DNA from 2 places in the Aneurinibacillus sp. XH2 genome. Region 1 is predicted to be linked to the other one. Evidence: a T-box and tRNA genes for the amino acid it is inferred to sense, from the RefSeq annotation. Region 1 holds a T-box; the other holds one or more tRNA genes.
What was found. The T-box of region 1 lies ahead of serS (serine--tRNA ligase). A T-box ahead of a tRNA ligase gene usually reads a tRNA of that ligase, here a tRNA-Ser.

Region 1 (3,415 bases):
TGCTGCTCCTGTAACAACCGCAATTTTGTTATTGAGCTTTCCCATTCTCTCTCTCCTATCAATGAAATTAATCTATCCTAAATTATAATATTAAACGAACAAATATCTACAATAATACCATTTTTTCTACAAATTGTTCACAATTAGCCAGTGCTTCAAAAGTTATATAAAGCAAAAAGACGTACCACAGTTCTTATTGTGTACGTCTTTTCTGCTCTATGCTTACTTTGCTTTCGGTACAAGCTTTTCCAGACCGCCCATATACGGACGAAGCGGTTCTGGAATCAGAACGCTACCGTCTTCCTGCTGATAATTCTCTAAGATCGCAGCCATCGTACGGCCAATTGCTAGGCCTGAACCATTCAATGTATGCACGAATTCCGGTTTCGATTTAGCTTCACGCCGGAAACGGATTCCCGCACGGCGAGCCTGGAAGTCTTCAAAGTTACTGCAGCTCGAAATCTCGCGATACGTATCATAGCTCGGCAACCATACCTCGATATCGTATTTCTTCGCCGCTGTAAAGCCCAAATCACCTGTGCACATGCTCATTACACGATACGGAAGCCCAAGAATCTGTAGCACCTTCTCCGCATTATTTACGAGGCTTTCCAGCTCATCATACGATGTTTCTGGTTTAACGAACTTGACAAGTTCGACCTTATTGAATTGGTGTTGACGAATAAGACCACGCGTATCGCGCCCCGCAGACCCAGCCTCAGAACGGAAACAAGCACTGTATGCCACATAGCGGATCGGGAGCGTATCTCCTGGAATAATTTCTTCACGATGATAATTTGTCACCGGAACTTCCGCTGTCGGTATGAGGAAATAATCAGTATCCGCTACTTTGAAGGCATCTTCTTCAAATTTTGGCAATTGACCGGTGCCAATCATACTGTCACGATTCACAATGTAAGGTGGCATAATCTCTTCATAGCCGTGTTCAGTTGTATGCAAATCGAGCATAAAGTTAATCAATGCACGCTCCAGTCGCGCGCCAAGCCCTTTGTAGAACACGAAACGGCTTCCGGTAACTTTGGCCGCCGCTTCAAAATCAAGAATGCCAAGGCTAGCTGCAATATCCCAATGCGGCTTCGGCTCGAATGTAAATTTCGGAAGCTCGCCCCAATGGCGCACCGGCACATTGTCATCTTCCGTCAAACCGACCGGCACACTTTCATGCGGCACGTTCGGAATCCCAAGCATAATCTGAGAAATTTCTTCTTCCAGCACACGGATCTGTTCATCATATTCTTTGATTTTTGCGGATACTTCTTTCATCTCCACGATTAAATCATCCGCATTTTGCTTTTCTTTTTTCAAACGCGCGATTTCATCCGATACAACATTACGTTTATTTTTCAACTGTTCGCTCTCCGCCAGCAGCCTGCGACGCTTTACATCCAGATCCTCGAATTTATCGATTTCATTCAATTTCTCGCCGCGTGTTTCCAGCGCTTTTTTAATAGCGGCAAAATCATTGCGAAGGCGTTTAACATCTAACATGCATATCTCCTCCTGAATCCTTACTTGGAAAATAAAAAATCCCCTCCCTACTCAGGGACGGGATGATCCGTGTTGCCACCCTAATTCAGCATACAGCGCTCGCATGGCGCCTGTATGCCCTCTTACACATGATAACGGATGTAATATGATCCGGCTCTTCACCGCTAGCTCAGAGATGGATTTCAGCGGCCTGTCCGTTCGGTTCGCACCTTCCACCGACTCTCTGGACGCACAGCTTCCGCTTACTTGTTCCCGTCATAGCCTTTCCTTATTTGTTTAGAAAAAAACTATATAACTATACTCTACTATATCCGGAAACAAGATGCAAAATGTATCTCGCAAATAAATATCAAGAAAAAACGTTCAATGATCAGGAGAACCAGCCTTTAATCATGTTCCCAAGGCTTGAAAAAATGTCGCCAATGAAACCGAAAAATGCACGGAATGCAAGACGAAGCCAGCCTGCTTCTTCCACTTCTTCTTTGGCAACCAACGTGCCGCCAGCCTTTTGTTCGTCGATCGGACGCAGGAATTCATCCGACTTGCCGTTCGGCCCAACAACTTTTACGTAACCTACAGCTTGTCCTTGTTTTACCGGCGCCGTTACTTCCTGCAATACAGCCTTCGGTTTATAAGCCCCTTCTTCTCCCTTTTTGACCGGATACAACACCTGCTTACTGGTCACAGCGGCCACTTCTTTTGCCGTTCCTTTGTTGACTTTTGCATTCTCTCCACCTGAAATTTGAGCGCCCTGGGCAAGCAACGGCTGCATTTTATAGTTACTAAACCCATAATCCAACAGCTTGCTCGTTTCTGTAAAACGACTTACAAATGATTTGGTACCCATAACAACTGTAATCAGGCGCACTCCGTTCCGTTCCGCCGTACCTGTAAAGCAGAAACCGGCCGCATTCGTATGACCCGTTTTCAAACCGTCTACACCTTTGTATTGTTTTACAAGTCCCGGAAGCATCCAGTTCCAGTTATCCATTTTCAAAGCCTGTGGCGTACCTTCACGAAATATTTTCCGCGGAATTTTTGTCGTCTCCAACACTTCTGGATGCTGGGTAATAAGCTCTTTTGCCAAAATAGCAGCGTCACGAGCGGACATTACAGTATCCCTGTCAGCGGATTCTGGTGCGAATGCCTTCAAATCCGCAAGCGGTAATCCGGTTGAATTCGCGAAGTATGTCTGCGTCATGCCAAATTCTTTCGCTTTTTGGTTCATCAGCTTTACAAACTCGTTTTCCGAACCGGCCACCGTTTCGGCCAGCATAACGGTAGCATCATTGGCGGAGTAAATCGCCATCGCTTCATACAGCTCTTTTACAGTATGTACGTCTCCCTTGGCAAGATACACACCCGAACTACCCGATTTACCTAAGAACGCGCCGTAATCGTCAACCGTTACTTTCTGGTCCCAAGTAATTTTTTTCTTTTTAATCGCATCCAACACTAAATATTCGGTCATCATCTTAGTCATACTGGCCGGAGGAAGCGCTTGGTTCTCATTGTATTTATAAAGAATTTTCCCTGTAGTGGCCTCAACCATAATGGCGGATTTGACATCCAGATTCAACGCTGGAGAAGCCGCCTGAGCCTGTCCGGGATTTATCATAAAAATAGGCAAAAAGAACATCAGCAACGCCAATGCTAAAGCCAGCGGTTTCTTTATCTGTTTCATATACATTGACAACTTTCGCACCTCCACTTTATTTAAACAACAATATGATTCTACCATACAACATAAAAAAAGACAGGGAGTTTATGCCCTGTCTTGCTAACTATTTTTTAACAACAACCTTTACAGCGAATAGTTCGGCGCCTCTTTCGTAATTTGCACATCATGCGGATGGCTTTCTCTCAACCCAGCATTAGTAATACGAATAAAGCGCGAGTTGTTCTT
Region 2 (3,415 bases), 1.0 Mb from region 1:
GGCAAACAAAATACTGTATAACCCCGAAGCAACCGCGTGACTGTTAACATCCCGACGAATTTGTCCAGCGAGTTTATAATATTCGAAAAAGGAAGTTAGCGCTTCGATAATATTTTTTGTAAATAAAAACGTATAGTTCCTGCATTCTTTCATTTTTTCCGCTTCGCTCAGCAACAGTTTAATCAACGGCAATTCTTTTTTAAATACCGTAATAAATGTCCTGATAATCAAACGAATATCGCGCTCAAAGTCATCACTTATCCCCTGAACGATATACTCACTAATTTCGGTAAACAAACTGTGGCGTCGAAACATTTCATTAAACAATTTTTCTTTGCTTTCAAAGTGACGGTATACTGTTAAATCATTTACGCCAGCCAAACGGGCAATTTCGCGAATCGTTGAAGCTTGGAACCCTTTTTGTGAAAAGACTTCCACTGCGGACTGCAAGATTTTCTCTCTTGTTCTTTTTACACGTGGGGAGTATTTCTTTTCCATACTATATTCTCCTTTTTTCCTATTTGTTCCAAATAGGGTGTTGCAAAACTCCACTGATTGCACTTCATGAAAAGCCCGGTATTTTCAAGGTTCTCGCAATTACATTTAGCCTTTACTATTCAACGATGGTAAGCATTGCAACACCCTCATTCATATAGTCATTCCTAAAATAATTAGGCAAAAAACCCTACAATACCAGTATCCACCATTTTCTTCATCGAAACAAGTTACAATTTAAAAAAAGGAGAAAAACGTTTGTCCCCCCCTTTATTGTTATGTATCGAAAGACAATATAAATCCTCTTTACACTTTACATCTACAAGCATTTTTTACATATTAAGGAGAATCAATAAACGTTGCCGGTCTGTCTCTCCCTGCGTAGCACGCGCCTCGCGAGTGTTTTCTCGTTTACTTATAAAGAGAAGGTATGCATCGCTTTATAGTAATAAAGCGATGCATACCTTCTCATACAACTTATACGACAAAAAAAGCCCTAATCCTTAGAAAAGAATCAGGGCTTGTCTATTCACGATGTATGCAGACACCAAACGAAAAATGGTCGGGAAGACAGGATTTGAACCTGCGACCTCCTCGTCCCGAACGAGGCGCTCTACCAAGCTGAGCCACTTCCCGGAACATACATTTCAAACCATCAAATGCACTCACCAAGAGTAAGTAATATGGTAGCGGCGGAGGGGATCGAACCCCCGACCTCACGGGTATGAACCGTACGCTCTAGCCAGCTGAGCTACGCCGCCCCAATAGCAATAATGTGAAATGGCGGAGAAGGCGGGATTCGAACCCGCGCACGGTGTGACCCGTCTACTCCCTTAGCAGGGGAGCCCCTTACAGCCTCTTGGGTACTTCTCCATATTGCATGGCGGACAGGGTGGGATTCGAACCCACGAGACGAGTTATCCCCGCCTACACGATTTCCAATCGTGCTCCTTCGACCAACTCGGACACCTGTCCATATTCATCAACAGCGACAAGCTTTATTTTATCATCAGTTTTTTATGAATGCAATAGTTTTTTAAAGGCTTATCACACGACCGCTTTGCATCTATTCTTCGTCTGCGCTCTTAGGCTTTTCTCCCACCAGCATGATGAGCAAAAGCGAAAAAGTGGCCTTAGTCTGTTTCCATCCTTTGATGTTTTACATGCGCCGCTTTGATCAAAGCGGCGCACAAATACAGTTTCTTCGCAAAAAGCGAATACAAAAGTCAGTCAACGCTCCTGATTCAGAAATTCCAATTACCCGCAATGTTTTTCAAACGCGCCCATTAAGTCAGCTGCGATCACTTCAAGAGGACGGTTTTCGATTTGATGGCGCTCCATCATATAAACAAGCTTTCCGTCTTTCATAAGGGCAAAAGAAGGAGAGGAAGGCGGATAACCGGTGAAATATTCTCTGGCTTTCGCAGTTGCCTCTTTGTCTTGGCCGGCGAAAACCGTGTAAAGGTAATCCGGCTTTTTCTCGCTGTGCTGTACAGAATAAATGGCAGCCGGGCGCGCAAGTCCTGCGGCGCATCCACACACAGAATTCACTACCACCAGAGCAGTGCCTTTCATATCTTCGAACTTCTCCTGTACCTCTTCCGGTGTCAGTAATTCTTCAAAACCTGCGGATGTTAATTCTGTGCGCATCGGCTGAATAACCGAACGCATATATTCGTCATACGACATCATAACATAAATCCCTCCGTTGTCATTTCTTATATTCTTCATCACTCTTAATATATTGCCAGCAACGAAAAATAATTTTCTTTCATTATAGCGATTTCTTTCTCAGGAGAAAAGTTCCGCAGCGCATTCCGCTATGCCTAGGTTGCCAGGTTGAGTGATTTTTCCTATTTCCAAAAAAGTTTATTAATGTATAATTTTATAGTGAAGATCGAAAGCAAGCTCACGGACTTGGAAAAGCTTCATTTTTCCTGAAACTTTCTATACATTGTTTCCGTCTATATAGTAAAATAGGCATTATGCCCAAGTTTATGCTTTATAGAGAGAAAGAAGGGAATTGTTGTGGAGAACGACCGGAGGAGAAAACGAAGAAACAGAATTTGGCTTGCCTTATTGTCATTCGGTGTCATTATACAACTCAACTTGATTTTCAATGACAGCTCACCTGTTAAATCGGCAACCGCGTTTTTAAACTCGATGTCCAGCAAAGCGCCAGCAGCACAAGAACAGGAGAAGACAGGGCAACAACCGGACAAGGAAAAAGACACATCCTCAAATCCGTCAGCCCCTCAAGAAACAAGGATACCCAAACAACAGCATCCAGCTAAGCCAGAAAAATCCCCAGCTAACGCGGCGACTTCCCCAGCAATGCCAGCTGTCGGAAAAATGATCGCCAAAATTTCGCAAAAGCGGCCCACCGTATATTTAACATTCGATGATGGCCCAGGAAAATATACGAAAGACATTGTCAACATTTTAGACGAACATCAGCTGAAAGGCGCATTTTTCTGGATTGGTGAGAACTTGAAATCCGACGAACATATAGCGTTAGCTAAGCAAATGATAGCTAATGGTCATATTATCGGTACACATACGATGCATCACCAACCGCTGCGTAAAAAGCCAAAAGATGAGCAAGTACAAATGATTCGCGAATCGACACAGTACATTTCTCAAAAAATAGGCGCCCCGATTTTTTATTTCCGCCCGCCGTATGGCGCGGTCGATCAAAACACGATGCTGGCATCAAAAGAAACAAATCAAATTTTAACCTATTGGAATGTGGATAGTCTGGATTGGAAATACGGAAAACGACCGGATTTAATTATGAACAACATCGCAAGCGAAGTGAAGCCAGGATCTATTATTCTCATGCATGAGAAAGAACAAACGGTTAAACTACTGCCGAAAATTATTGAGTTACTGAAAAATAAAGGATATCAAATAGCTCCGC

Region 2: it encodes a tRNA-Ser, which carries the amino acid that the T-box ahead of serS (serine--tRNA ligase) is inferred to sense. The anticodon was not compared.

Annotation. Positions count from the first base shown of each region.
Region 1 covers NZ_CP014140.1:55,377-58,791, forward strand. The annotation lists gene ucpA (SDR family oxidoreductase UcpA) at 1-45, opposite strand, end outside; gene serS (serine--tRNA ligase) at 223-1,509, opposite strand; T-box leader at 1,560-1,777, opposite strand; gene ACH33_RS00325 (D-alanyl-D-alanine carboxypeptidase family protein) at 1,880-3,193, opposite strand; gene guaB (IMP dehydrogenase) at 3,314-3,415, opposite strand, start outside.
Region 2 covers NZ_CP014140.1:2,679,805-2,683,219, forward strand. The annotation lists gene ACH33_RS13230 (TetR/AcrR family transcriptional regulator) at 1-498, opposite strand, end outside; tRNA gene ACH33_RS13235 (tRNA-Pro) at 1,055-1,131, opposite strand; tRNA gene ACH33_RS13240 (tRNA-Met) at 1,180-1,256, opposite strand; tRNA gene ACH33_RS13245 (tRNA-Ser) at 1,277-1,368, opposite strand; tRNA gene ACH33_RS13250 (tRNA-Ser) at 1,377-1,470, opposite strand; gene ACH33_RS13255 (BrxA/BrxB family bacilliredoxin) at 1,753-2,187, opposite strand; gene ACH33_RS13260 (polysaccharide deacetylase family protein) at 2,524-3,415, shown strand, end outside.